2 regions of the Sphingomonas arantia genome follow, and region 2 is predicted to be linked to the other one. Evidence: riboswitches for the same ligand, from Rfam matches in the RefSeq annotation. Region 2 holds a riboswitch; the other holds the start of a gene.

Region 1 (7,162 bases), on a different contig from region 2:
TTCAACCCCAGATAGGTTGGCGACGCGGGGTTGCGGTTGCGCGTGAACAGCCCGCAATATTGGTTGTCCAGGCTGCTGTTGTCGTAGCAACTGTTGACGATGTCCTGCGCGGAGACCGCCGCGATCGCGTTGTCGATCCGGATGTTGTAGTAATCGGCGCTCAGCGTCAGGCCGGGGATGAAGCGCGGCTGCACCACCATGCCCGCGGTCCAGGTCGTCGCGGTTTCCTCGCGCAGGTCCGGATTGCCGCCCGACGTGCCGGAGAAGCGCGCAGTCAGCGGATCGCTATACCCCGCCGGCAGACCGTCCGCACGGCAGTTGGCGATCCGGTTCTGCGCCGTCGAAACACCGGCCGCGACCAGCGAGTCGAGCGTCGACTGCTCGCACGGGTCGGCCGGCCGGAACACGGCCCCTTGCGCGGGCGAGAACAGCTCGAAGATGTTCGGCGCGCGCACCGCCTTGGCGTAACTGCCGCGGATCTTCACGTCGCGGATCGGCGCATAGATCCCGTTGACGTTCCAGGTGAAGGTATTGCCCACCGTGGAATAACGCGAGAAACGCGCCGCCCCGCCGATCCGCAGTTCGTCGGCGAACCGGACCTTGGTGAGCAACGGGATCGCGACCTCGCCGAACGCCTCGTACACGTCGAACTTCCCGCCCGCGTTCAGCGTGCGCGACGTCGGGTCGAACGTCAGTGACTGGTTGTCGGACACGTCGCCGACGAACGTCCCCTCCGCCCCCGCGGCCGAACCGCTCGGCAACAGGCCGAGCACCAGCGGGTCGAACGTCGACCGGCTGCGTTCCTGGCGATACTCGCCGCCCGCGAACACGCGCACCGGCTCCCCGCCCGGCAAGGTCAGGAACGCGCCGGTGTCCGCGGTCAGCTGCGCACTGGCGACGATCTGTTCCAGCCGCGACCGGTTGACGGTCCGCTGCGTGATGAAGTTCACCGCGTCCGCGCTCAGCGAATTGACGCCGTTCAGGATGTTCGCCGGCTTGCAGGTGCCGTCGCCCGGCGTGAACGAGTAGAAGCCCGGGTCCGCCGCCGGGAACGGGCTGGTCGGTGGGGCCACCGCGCTGATGTCGGACCGGCAGATCGGCGTGCCGTTCGGCCCGGTGACGACATCCAGCGCCGCGAACAACCGGTCGGTCAGTACGCCGTTCGAATTGATCTGCTTCTGGTCCGTCCGGCCGTAATTGCCGCTGACCTCGTAGCTCAGATGCGGAGTCAGCGCACCGCGCACGCCGCCCACGACGCGGTAGGTGTCGCGATTGTTGCGCTGCGACGCCGGCCCCAGATCAAGGAAGTCGCGCGACACCAGCAGCCCGCCTGCCTCGTCTGCATCGGCCCGCAGCGCGTCCGGAATATACGGATTGTCGGGCGCGATCGTCAGCGTGTCGTAGAAAGTGTTGTACGGGTTCTGCGAGAACGTCTCGGTCCGCGCATATTTCGCCTCGCCGAACAGGATCGCGGCGGGCGCGATCTCGAACTTGCCGAGCAGGTTCGCATTGTAGCGCCGCGACCGTGGGATCAACGATGCGGCGTTCGCGGTCTCGACGGCCCCGTCGCCGCCATATTGGTTGGTCGACGTCGAAATGACGCCGTCCTGGAACGGCCGCACGCCGCCGCCCTCGGTCGACACGTAACAGCCGCCGAACGCGGTGCCGATATAGGACTGGCTGCAATCCGCGACGCCGTTGCCGTCCACGTCCGCATTGAACGGCGCGAAATCGTTGCGGAAGATCAGCCCTGCGTTCGAACTGATCGCGAACGTCGGATAACGCCCGATCGCCAGCGTCGGCGCGCCGTCCGTCCGGCCGATCAACGCCTGTTCCGCCGCGGTCAGCGTCGGCGCGGCCCCGAACGCCGCGGCATAGTCCGCCGCGAAATCCGCCGCGTCCGGGATCGACGATCCGGTCGGATAGGATCCGTTGGCCAGGCTGTAGAAACGCTGGAAATTCGGCGTCGCGGCACTGATGTCGCCAGACTGGAAACGCAGCGCCGGGTTGCCGTAACTCAGCCCGGCATTCGCCTTGCCGTTGTCGCGCGTCGCCGAACGGTCGCCATATTGGATTTCCTGATCATTGGCGTAGGACCCCGAAAAGGTGATGTTGCCGCGCCCCTCGGCGAAGTTCCGACCGACCAGTCCCTCGACCACGAACGTCCGCCCGTCACCCTTGTCGGACACGCCCATCTGCGACCGCAGCGACATGCCGTCATAATCGTCCTTCAGCTTGAAGTTCACGACGCCGGTCACCGCATCCGCGCCGTACACCGCGGATGCGCCGCCGGTCAGCACCTCGACGCTGTCGATCAACTGGCTCGGGATCGTCGCGATATCCACCGCCTGCGTGCCGGTGACGCCCGAGACGTGACGCCGGCCGTTCACCAGCACCAGCGTCCGGTTCGCGCCCAGCCCGCGCAGGTCGAGCGTCGCCTGACCGACGCCGCCGCTGCCGCGATCGATCGAGTCCGCAACGGTCTGCGACGAAATCAGCGCAGGGATCTCGCGCAACGTTTCGGCAATGTCGTTCTGCCCCGTCTTGCGCAGTTCGTCGGCGCTGATGCTGACGACCGGCGATGCGGAAACCGAATTCGGGTTCGACGCCAGCCGCGATCCGGTCACGACGACCTCCTCCCCCGATGTCGCCTCCGCCGGCGCCGGGTCGGCCGCGGTCTGCGCGATGCCGGACGACGCCCAGCAGAGCCCGATCGCCAGCGCGAACGGTGCGGTCGCGTTTCTGAGCTGTCGCTGTGTAACGTCGAACATTGCCAATCCCCCGAATGGTGCACTGCACACAAACTTCCTGCAATTATCGGTCACGTCAATCGGGTGTCATGAAACATTCAACTTGTTGCACTACCGCATCACATTCGCTTTCGCGCGGCGCGGCCCGATGCTGCGACGCAACAGCCGATCAGCGGCGACGCCGCTCTCGCTCACTGGTACCGGCTCGGGCACCCCCCCGGCACTTAACCGCAATCATATTGGCATCGCGGCGCCGCTCGGCTAAGTCCGTATGCGGAGCCGTTGATCGGTTCCGTCGATCGCACCGGTGCCCGAAAGGGCTTGAAAGGGAATGCGGTGCGGGGTCTCGGCCCCAAATCCGCGGCTGTCCCTGCAACTGTAAGCGGCGAGCGAAGGACACATGACCTGCCGGTCCGCCGGCGGTCGGCCACTGGAGAGGGCATACGTCCGATCCGGGAAGGCCGTGACCCGAGCGACGACCCGTGAGCCAGGAGACCTGCCGGCGTGTGGTCGCTCTTGCCTTGGTCCAGGGGATGGCCGCGGCACGGTGTTCCGTCTGAGCGACGAAGTCCATGCGGCCGGGGCCGCATCGGTGCGTGGCACGGGCGTCTTCTCAAGCGCCGTCCGATGTCCCGTGCCGGCCGTATCACGGCCCCGACCGCCGGTTGTCGCGCGCTTGGCGAAGGAACATCATGGCCGCTCTATCACCCACTTTGGGCAAGGTCCCCGTCACGATCGTCACCGGCTTCCTCGGCGCCGGCAAGACGACGCTCATCAGCCACCTGATCCGCAACGCCGGCGGCCGGCGTCTGGCGATCGTCGTCAACGAATTCGGCACGCTCGGCATCGACGGCGATATCCTGAAGGGCTGCGCGATCCCCGATTGCCCTGCCGAAAACGTCGTCGAACTGGCCAATGGCTGCATCTGCTGCACCGTCGCGGACGATTTCATTCCGACCGTCGAACATCTCCTCGCGCTCGATCCACGCCCCGACCACATCGTCATCGAAACCTCCGGTCTGGCGCTGCCCAAGCCGCTGCTGAAGGCGTTCGACTGGCCCGCGATCCGCTCGCGCATCACGGTCGACGGCGTCATCGCGCTGGCCGATGCGGAGGCGGTCGCCGCCGGCCGTTTCGCCACCGATGTCGCCGCACTCGACGCTCAGCGCGCCGCCGATCCCGGCATCGACCATGAAACGCCGCTGGCCGAGGTGTTCGAGGATCAGCTCGCCTGCGCCGATCTCGTCCTGCTGACCAAGGGCGACCTGGCCGGTGCCGAAGGCCTCGCCGCCGCCCGCGCGACGATCGCCGCCACCGCGCCCCGCCCCGTGCCGGTCGTCGAACTGGTCGACGGCGTGATCGATGCGTCGGTGATCCTCGGCCTCGACGCCGCGGCCGAAGACGACATTGCTGCCCGCCCCTCGCACCACGACGGCGAGGAGGAGCACGAGCATGACGATTTCGACAGCCTCGTCCACGAAAGCGGCGAGATCGACGATCCCGCCACGCTCGTCACGCGGATCGAGGCGCTCGCCCGCAGCGCCGACGTGCTGCGGGTGAAGGGTTATGCCGCCGTCCGGGGCAAGCCGATGCGGCTGCTCGTCCAGGCGGTCGGCGCGCGCGTCCGCGTCCAGTATGACCGCCCCTGGCGCGCGGACGAGGCGCGCGTGACCCGACTGGTGGTCGTCGCCGAACATGACCGCATCGACCCCGCCGTCATCGGAGCGGCGCTGGCCGGCTGACGCCACCATGCACGTCATCTTCCGCGAAAATCACGGGATCGAGGAAAGCGCCACCCCGCGCGACCTCGGTCACAGTGCGGCCGACCTCGTCATGCTGTCCTTCTCGGACAGCGACCTCGGGGCATTCGCGGCCGGCTGGCACGCGGCAGGCGCGGACGGCACGACGCTGCCGTCGCTGCGGCTCGCCAACCTCGCCGATCTGGCGCACCCGCTGTCGGTCGACACCTATCTCGAACGCACGCTGGCCCACGCGAAGGCAATCCTGATCCGGCTGATCGGCGGCCGGTCCTACTGGCCCTACGGGTTGCAACAGGTCGCCGCCCTTGCCCGCAACCGCGGCATCGCGCTCGTCGTGCTCGCCGCGGACGGCCGGACCGACGCGCCGCTAGAGGCGGTCTCGACCGTCCCCGCCGCCACCGTCCGGCGGCTGGCGATGCTCTGCGACACCGGCGGCGCACTCGCCGCCCGCGCCGCGCTGACCGAACTGGCCCAAGCCGCCGGCCTCACCGCCGCCCCTGGCCCGGCCGCGATCGCGGTCGCCCCGGTCGGTGGCTGGGCGCCCGCCACCGGCATCACCTGCCCCGCCGCCATGCTGGTCGCCAGCACGCGCCCGCGGATCATACTGACCTTCTACCGGTCCTACCTGCTCGCCGCCGATACCGATCCGATCGCCGCGCTCCACGCGACCTTCGTCGCGCGCGGCTACGATGTCGTGGCGCTCTTCGCCCCCTCGCTGAAGGGCGAGCCTGCCGCGTGGCTCCGCCGCTGGATCGCCGCCCTCGCCCCCGCCGCGATCGTCAACGCCACCGCCTTCTCCGCGCGCGGGCCCGACAACGCCACCCCGCTCGACGTCGCCGGCGTCCCCGTCTTCCAGGTCGCGATTGCCACCTCCGATCGCCGCGCCTGGGCCGACGCCACCCGCGGGCTCTCGGCGGCAGACCTCGCCATGCACGTCGTCCTGCCGGAGGTCGACGGTCGCCTCTTCGCCGGCGTCGCCAGCTTCAAGGACGCCGCCACCCCCGACCCCGCGCTCGAATACACCCGCCGCGCCCACCGCGCCGACCCCACACGCATTGCCGCCATCGCGGACCGCGTCCACGGCTGGGTCCGCCTCGGCACCACCCCCGCCGCCGACCGCCGCGTGGCACTCGTCCTGTCGACCTATCCCGGCAAGGCGTGGCAAATGGCCCACGCCGTCGGCCTCGACGCGCTCGCTTCGGCAGACGCGATCCTCACCGACCTCCTGGAAGCTGGCTACACGGTCGCGAACGGCAAACTGCTCGCTGAAGCACTGGCGCAGGACACAATCGCCTGGCCCCTCACCGCCTACAAGGCTGCCCTAGCCACCCTCCCCGCAATCCTCCGCGACGATCTCCACACCGCCTGGGGAGACCCCAAAACCGACCCCGCCGTCACCGACGAAGCGATCCGCTTCCCCGCCGTCCGCCGCGGCAACATCCTCGTCGCGCTCCAACCCGAACGCGGCACCCCCGAAACCCGCGGCGACGACTATCACGACCTCGCCCGCACCCCCCGTCACGCCTTCGTCGCCTTCTACCTCTGGCTCCGCGCGCAAGCGACCGACGCGCTCGTCCACGTTGGCGCGCACGGCACACTCGAATGGCTCCCTGGCAAATCGGTCGCACTGTCCGACGACTGCTGGCCCGAGGCGCTCGTCGGCCCGCTCCCCATCCTCTACCCCTTCATCGTCAACGATCCGGGCGAGGCGGCACAAGCCAAGCGCCGGATCGGTGCGGTCACGCTCGGCCACCTCCCCCCGCCACAGATCGCCGCCGGCCCCGGCGCGGGCCTCGGCCGGCTCGAGGCGTTGCTCGACGAATTCTCGACCGCCGACGGGCTCGACCCCGCCCGCCGCGACCGCTTGCAGGGCGACATCGCCGAGGAAGCGGCCGCGCTCGACCTCACCGCCGAACTTGACCTTGCCGGTGCCGCCAGCCCGGCCGACGCCGTGACCCGGATCGATGCCTTCGTCTGCGACGTGAAGGCCAGCCGGTTCGGCGACGGGCTCCATATCTACGGCCGCGCGGACTGCGGCACGGCGGAACGCGACGGGCTCCTCGCCGGTCTCGCCGGCCACCGCGTCCCCCCCGGCCCGGCTGGCTCACCCTGGCGCGGGCGATCGGACGTCCTGCCCACCGGCCGCAACCTCTACACCATCGATCCGCGCGCCATCCCCTCGCGCTCGGCCCATCTCCAGGGCCAGCGCCTCGCCGACGAACTGGTCCGCCAGCATCTCCAGGACCAGGGCGACTACCCGCGCGGCCTCGTCGTCGATCTCTGGGGCTCCGCCACCATGCGCACCGCGGGCGAGGAATTCGCCATGGCGCTCCACCTGCTTGGCGCCGCCCCCGTCTGGGATCACGGGTCGGACCGCGTGACCGGGGTCGAGATCCTGCCGCTCGCCCTCATGGATCGCCCGCGGATCGACGTCACGCTGCGCATCTCCGGCCTGTTCCGCGACAGCTTCCCCACGCTCTGCGCCATGTTCGGCCAAGCGGTCCGCGCGCTCTGCGCCCGCGACGAGCCCGCCGACTGGAACCCGTTCGCCGGCCGCACCCCCGCCGCGCGCGTCTACGGCCCCGCCCCCGGCCGCTACGGGCTCGGCATGGGCGACGCCGCCGACACCTACACCGACGCCGCCCGCACGAC
Region 2 (7,162 bases):
GGCGCGTGGCCTTGCGCTGCGGATCGGAGAAATAGGCCGGCACGGTGATGATCGCGCCGGTGACCGGCACGCCGAGATGCGCGACGGCATCGTCCTTCAGCGCGCGCAGCACGAAGGAGGACAGTTCCTCCGGCAGGAAATCGCGCTTGCCCAGCCGGGTGTGGCGGGTGGAGCCCATCGTGCGCTTGAACACCGCGGCGGTGCGGTTCGGGTGGGTGCGCAGCCGGTCGAGTGCGGCGGCGCCGACCAGGATGCTGCCGTCGTCGTCCAGGCTGACGCAGCTGGGTGTCAGGACCGAGCCGAGCGCGTTCGGCACAAGCTGCGCCGCGCCGTCGCGCCAGTAGCCAACCAGGCTGTTGGTGGTACCGAGGTCGATGCCGACGATCATGCCGTCTTTCATGCTGTTACTCACCCTGCCGCCTGCATTTCGCGGTGGAATTCGCCCGCGGCGGCGAGCAGCATCTCGGTCAGCCGGACGAGCATCGCGCCGTCGATCGCCTCCGGCCCGGTGGTCAGCCATTCGGCTGTCGCCCAGACATTCTCGTTCGGGGTGACGAAGACCGACACGCATTTGTTGTCGCGCGTGATGCCGTTGCCGATCCGGTAGGCGTGGGTGCGTTCCGCATCGTCGTCGATCGGCCAGAAGTTCGGCAGGGCGAGCCGGAGATAGCCGGGATCGCGCGTGTTGAAGATCATGAGGAGCGACCTGCCCTCCGCCTTGAACCGGACATCGCCGTCCTCGTCCAGCTCGACGCCGCGATAGCCTTCCTGCTCCAGCAGGTGGCTGACATGCGCGCGCATGCCGTCGATGGCGGCGGTCGTCTCGGTGTCGTCGGTCATGTGTCCATCCTCCTGACGTGTGGGACCATAACCGCAACCGTTCGCGGCGCGCCAGAGCGGGGTGGCGGTTAGTTGGCCGAGCGGAACAGCGTCGGCCAGTCGCCGGGCGACATGCCGCCGCACGCCTGCTGGAACGCGAGTTCGGACAGGCGGAAGCGTTCGCCGTCCCAGATCGAAGTGGCCGACATGCCGCAATCGGCGAGCCCGCGGCCCTTGGCGACCATGGCGAGCCGGCCGGTTGCGGGATCGAATTCGGCTTCGGTGAAATAGGCTCCGGTCGATCGGTCGCCGGCGTTGCCGAGATAGGGTTGCTGCACGAACAATTGCCGCGACGGACCACCGGCGCGCGGCGCGATGAACGCGAGCGAGGAGCCCTGATAGGCGCCCATCAGGCAGGGGATCAGGACGAGCGCGCGGCGGGCGTCGAGCGCGTGCGCCTCGGGCGTCATGGCGTTGGGGTTCGCCTCGCAATCCTCGCGGGCGAACAGCGCCTTCTGGCCGGTGCGGACGGCGGCGATCAGCCGGCGCGCCTCGCCGGGGGCGAGTTTGGCGGTGATGGCGCGCGCCGAGATCCGGGGGAGCGGCGGGGCGGCGGGCACGCGGGTGGCGGGGGTGGAGCCGGGTTTCAGTAGCGCTGTGACGCCGTTCACCCGGCCCTGGCGCGCGTCGATCCGCAGCATGGCGGCGGCGAAACCGGTCAGCGGGACGGTGGCGTCGCGGCCCAGCGTGACCTTCGATGCGTCGCGGAGCTGGCGGACGAGGCGCCGGATCTCGGCGGGGTCGGTGGTGGCGATGCTGTTCTCGCCGTCCGGGGTGCGGCGCCATGCGGGGGCGGCGAGGATGGCGGGTTTGCCGTCGATGCGGATGTCGGCGAGCGTGAAGCGTCGTTCGGCGTCGATCGAGGCGGTGAGCGTGCCTTGCGGGCCGGCGGCGCGGACGATCTCGATCTGTCCGCCCTGGTAGCTGTCAGCGGGGAAGCCGCGTGCCACGCAGGTCAGCGTGTTGTCGCAGGCGACGAACCATTCGCCGTATGTGTCGTAGGACTGGATCGTGCCGGGTGGGGGTGCGGCGATCGCTGGGACGGTTGGTGTGGCGAGGAGGAGGAGTGCGGCAGAGAGTGGTCGTCGCATCGGGGTCCCCTTCGTCCTTGGCGGTGCGGTTCTGGCTCGACCTGCTTGCTGCGTCGAGGCTTTTCCCACGTATTTCCGACAAACCTGACGCACCGTCGACGTCATCCCGGCGGAGGCCGGGATCTCCCTTGGGCTGGGGGTGAGCGCTTTACCTGAGGGAGATCCCGGCGTTCGCCGGGATGACGGTTTGGGGGGAGGGTGAGGTTGGGTCGGGCGTCGCGCGTCTCGGCTGCGCTCGACGGCTCCCTCGATTTCGCTCGGGATGGGCGGAGGTTGGGGGTGGCTACTGCGCAACCATTTCGCGGACGCGGTTGGCGAGGACGTCGACGGGGAAGGGCTTGGTGATGACGGCCATGCCGCCGTCGAGCGAGCCTGTGCCGAGCGCGGCGTTTTCGGCGTAGCCGGTGATGAACAGCACCTTCAGGTCGGGGCGCGACCGGCGTGCTGCGTCGGCCATCTGGCGGCCGTTCATGCCGCCGGGCAGGCCGACGTCGCTGATCAGGAGGTCGATGCGCACGTCGGAATCAAGGATGCGCAGCCCCTCCAGGCTGTCGGCCGCCTCGATCACGGTGTAGCCAAGCTCCTCCAGCACGTCGGTGACGAGCAGCCGGACGGTCGGTTCGTCGTCCACCACGAGCACGATCGCGCTCTGTTCCGCGCGCGACAGCAGCCGGATCTCGGGGGGCTGGTCCTCGCTGTCCTCGGCATGATGTTGCGGCAGGTAGATGCAGACGGTGGTGCCTTCGCCGACGACCGAATGGATGCGGACCTGACCGCCCGACTGCTTGGCGAAGCCGTAGATCATCGACAGGCCGAGGCCGGTGCCCATGCCGATCGGCTTGGTCGTGAAGAACGGTTCGAACACTTTCTCGATGATCTCGGGCGGCATGCCGGTGCCGGTGTCGGTGACGCAGAGCGAGAGATAGTGGCCGTCGGGCAGATCCTTCATCCGGCCGCCGTCACGGTCGGACCCGGTGTTGGCGGTTGCGATCGTGATGCGGCCGCCGTTCGGCATCGCGTCGCGCGCGTTGATGCAAAGGTTGAGCAGCGCGTTTTCGAGCTGCGACGCATCGACCAGCGCGGGCCACAGGCCGTCTTCGCTCTTGACCTCCAGTTCGACCGACGGGCCGACCGTGCGGCGGATCAGTTCGGCCATGCCGGCGACGAGCCGGTTGACGTTGGTGGGTTTGGGATCGAGCGTCTGGCGGCGCGAGAAGGCGAGCAGCCGGTGGGTGAGCGCCGCCGCCCGTTTCGCCGCACCCTGGGCCGCGGTCATGTAGCGGGCGACGTCGGCGTGGCGCCCCTGCGCCAGCCGCATCTCCATCAGTTCCAGGCTGCCCGAAATGCCGGCGAGCAGGTTGTTGAAATCGTGCGCCAGGCCGCCGGTCAACTGGCCGACCGCCTCCATCTTCTGCGCCTGGCGGAGCGCCTCCTCGGTCTTGAACAGTTCGGCGGTGCGGTCCGACACGCGCTGTTCCAGTTCGTCGTTGAGCGTGCGCAGCGCGATGATCGCGCGGTCGCGTTCCGCCTCCACCGCGCGGCGTTCGTCGACATCGATCAGCACGCCGGAGAACATCGATGCGATGCCGTCCGCGTCGCGGTCGACACGGCCGTTCGCCTCGATCCAGTAATATTTCCCGTCGCGGCGCTGGACGCGGTACTGGTGCGCGTAGGATCCGCCGCGGGCGATGGCCTCGTCGATCGCGGCGCTCAGGCCGTCGCCGTCGTCGGGATGGACGCTGGCGACGATCTGTTCGAGCGTCAGCCCCTCCCGACCGAGCGCGGGATCGACGCCGAAGCTGCGTGCGAACGGTTCGTCGATCGTGAAGCGGCCGGTGGGCAGATCCCAGAACCAGGTGCCGATGATCGCGCCCGCGTTGAGCGCCAGCCGGACGCGTTCGTCGTTGACGCGGTCGCGTTCCTGCGCGGCGAGCGCGTGGGTGGTTTCGTAGGCCACGTTGAGGAACCCGACGACGCCGCCGTCGCCGTCACGCAGCGGGCTGTACGAACAGGTCCAGTAGGTATCCTCGACATAGCCGTTGCGCGTCATGGCGAGGTGGAGGTTGTCGAGCTTCACCGCTTCGCCGGCCATGGCGCGCGCGATGAGCGGTTCGATGTCGCCCCAGATTTCCGGCCAGACCTGGTCCATCGGCTGGCCCAGCGCCGCCGGATGGCGGGCGCCGAGGAAGGCGGCGTAAGCGGCGTTATACAGGAAGGTGCGGTCCGGCCCCCACGAGGCGCACATCGCGAAGCCGCTGGACATCATGATGTCGTGCGTCGTCCGGAGTGCCTGCGGCCAGGCATGCTTCGGACCGAGCGGTGTCCGGCTCCAGTCGAAAGCCTCCAGATATCGCAACGCTGAACCCCCTGATCGAACCGGCGTGGGCCGCCGGCCAACCGCGTTACAATATCGCGGAGCCGGACCGTATCCGTTTTTTTCGGGCGCGTTACGCCGGTTCGTAGGGCCGTAGCGGCAGGACGAGGCCGGCGACGACGAACCAGCTCGTGTCGACCGCGGCGGCGATGGCCTGGTTCAGGCGGCCGGCCTCGTCGCGGAATGCGCGACCGAGCGGGTGATCGGGGACGATGCCCATGCCGACCTCGTTCGTGACGATGACCAGCGCGCGGTCGGTCGCGGCGATGGCGGCGAGCAGGTCTGCGGAGCGCGCCGCGACGCCATGCCCGCCGAGCATGAGGTTCGACAGCCAGAGCGTGAGGCAGTCGACGAGGATCGCGCCGTCCGCGACGCCGGCGATCGCCTCGGGCAGCGCGAGCGGGCATTCGACCGTTCGCCAGCGGTCGCTGCGTTCGGCCTGGTGGCGGTCGATGCGGTCGACCATCTCGTCGTCGTGCGCCTCTGCCGTCGCGAGGTAGGCGAGCGGGCCGGGATGGCGTTCGGCCGCGGTCAGCGCGAGCCGGCTCTTGCCCGAGCGGGCACCGCCCAGGAACAATGTGGTCGTCATCTTGTGTTCGCCTCCGGCCGCTCGTATTGGCGCTTTTGCGACAGGTTTCCAGAGATGGAATGAAAAGGGAACCCGGAAGCGAGCGGCAACGCGCGTCATCCGGGGCTGTCCCCGCAACTGTGACCGGCGAGCCTTGCTCCATCTGCGTGCCACTGGATTTTCGGATCCGGGAAGGCCGGGCAAGGCGACGACCCGGGAGCCAGGAGACCTGCCTGTCGCGGTTGTCCTTCGTGCGGACGGGGTGTTCCGGGCGATCGAGGTTTCACCTCGTGTGACGACGGTGTTGGGGTCGTTCGCGACGGACCGCCGGTGATCGGCGGACCGTTGCGCGTGGCTCCGTAAGTTGTTGCCGGGGGACCTGCCGTGAAGCCTTATTCCTATCTGATCCTGCTGCCGTGCGTTGCGGCTGCACCTGCGTTCGCGTTCGAACAGAGTGCGCAATCGACCGCCGGGCTGACCCAGGCGGCGGAGGCCGGGCGCGACATCGTGGTGACCGCCAACCGCGAGGCGCGGCCGATCGCGACGGTGGGCCAGGCGGTGACCGTGCTGGACAGCGAGACGATCACACAGCGCCAGGCGTCGGTCGTGTCTGATCTGCTGCGCCAGACGCCGGGCGTGGTCGTGACGCGCAACGGCGGGCCGGGGACCACGACGTCGGTCAACATCCGCGGGGCGGACAGCGACCAGACCGTGGCGCTGATCGACGGGATCAAGCTGAACGATCCGTCTTCGCCGGGCGGGGGGTTCAATTTCGGCAACCTGCTGATCGGCAACATCACGCGGATCGAGGTGTTGCGCGGCGCGCAGTCGGTGCTGTGGGGCAGCCAGGCGATCGGCGGCGTGGTGAACCTGATCACGCGCCAGCCGACCGAGACGCTGGCGGTTAACGCGCGGGCCGAGGGCGGCTGGCACGATACGGGGCAGGTGTTCGCCAACATCTCCGGCAAGAGCGGGCCGGTGTCGGCGAGCCTGGGAGGGGGATATTATACGACGGACGGCGTCTCGGCCTATGCGCCGGGGACGGAGCGCGACGGGTTCCGGAACTATGCCGCGAACGGGAGTCTCGGGATCGCGCTGGCGCCGAACGTGTCGGTCGATCTGCGCGGGTTCTACATGAACGGGCGGACCGAGATCGACGGGTTCCCGGCGCCCACGTTCGGGTTCGGCGACACGCGCGAATATGGGAAGAGCGAGCAGTGGCTGGGTTATGCCGGGCTGAACGCCGCGCTGTTCGACGGCAAGTTGCGCAACCGGTTCGGTTATGCGCGGACGCAGACGAACCGGCGTAACTTCGACCCGGACGGGGTGCCGACCGAGACGTTCGCCGCCAAGGGGCGGAACGAGCGGCTGGAATATCAGGGGGTGGCCGACCTGACGTCCGCGGTGTTCGCGACGTTCGGAGCGGAGCGCGAGGTCTCGCGGTTCTCGACGTCGAGCTATGGCGGCCCGGTGGGGCGCGGGCGGGCGCGGATCTTCAGCGTGTACGGGCAGCTGGCGGTGACGACGATCGCCGGGCTGACCGCGACGGGCGGCGTGCGGCACGACGACCACAACGTGTTCGGCGGGGCGACGACCTTTTCGGGGAGCGGGGTCTATTCGCCCAACAACGGCGCGACGGCGTTCCGGGCGAGCTATTCCGAAGGGTTCAAGGCGCCGACGCTGTATCAGTTGCAGAGCGAATATGGGAACACGGCGCTGGATCCGGAGCGGTCGCGCGGGTGGGATGCGGGCGTCACGCAGCGCGCGCTGGACGGCAAGGTCGAGGCGAGCGCAACTTACTTCCGGCGGACGTCGCGCGATCTGATCACCTTCGTGTCGTGCACCGCGCCGTTGACCGGGATCTGCGCCGATCGCGCCGATGGGACGTACGACAATATCGCCAAGACGCGCGCGCAGGGGGTCGAATTCTCGCTGCTGCTGCGGCCGGTCGAGGCGTTTACGGTGAGTGCGAGCTACACCTATCTCGATGCGGTCAACCGGTCGGCGGGGACCAGCAATTTCGGGCGCGACCTGCCGCGGCGGCCGGGCGACAGCGTGACCGTCAATGCGGATTATCGTTGGGCGTTCAGGCTGACGACCGGGGCCACGATCACCGCGATCGGCGACAGTTTCGACAACGCGTCGAACGCGCGCCGGCTGGACGGCTATGTCGTGGCCGACGTGCGCGCGTCGTTCCCGGTGGGGGAGCATGTCGAGGTGTATGGCCGGATCGAGAATGCGTTCAACGCG

Evidence for each region. A riboswitch is a leader RNA that binds a small molecule or an ion and turns the genes downstream of it on or off. The one in region 2 is predicted to bind cobalamin.
Region 1: linked by a shared signal. The riboswitch ahead of cobW (cobalamin biosynthesis protein CobW) and the one ahead of ACFSGX_RS03065 (TonB-dependent receptor plug domain-containing protein) in region 2 are both predicted to bind cobalamin.

What each region holds. Positions count from the first base shown of each region.
Region 1 is NZ_JBHUGS010000002.1:137,549-144,710, reverse strand. Features, by position in the region: gene ACFSGX_RS06390 (TonB-dependent receptor domain-containing protein) at 1-2,771, opposite strand, end outside; cobalamin riboswitch at 3,041-3,268, shown strand; gene cobW (cobalamin biosynthesis protein CobW) at 3,443-4,492, shown strand; gene cobN (cobaltochelatase subunit CobN) at 4,500-7,162, shown strand, end outside.
Region 2 is NZ_JBHUGS010000001.1:624,162-631,323, forward strand. Features, by position in the region: gene ACFSGX_RS03040 (Hsp70 family protein) at 1-400, opposite strand, end outside; gene ACFSGX_RS03045 (hypothetical protein) at 409-840, opposite strand; gene ACFSGX_RS03050 (DUF1176 domain-containing protein) at 909-1,970, opposite strand; gene ACFSGX_RS03055 (ATP-binding protein) at 2,254-4,326, opposite strand; gene cobU (bifunctional adenosylcobinamide kinase/adenosylcobinamide-phosphate guanylyltransferase) at 4,418-4,933, opposite strand; cobalamin riboswitch at 4,959-5,163, shown strand; gene ACFSGX_RS03065 (TonB-dependent receptor plug domain-containing protein) at 5,297-7,162, shown strand, end outside.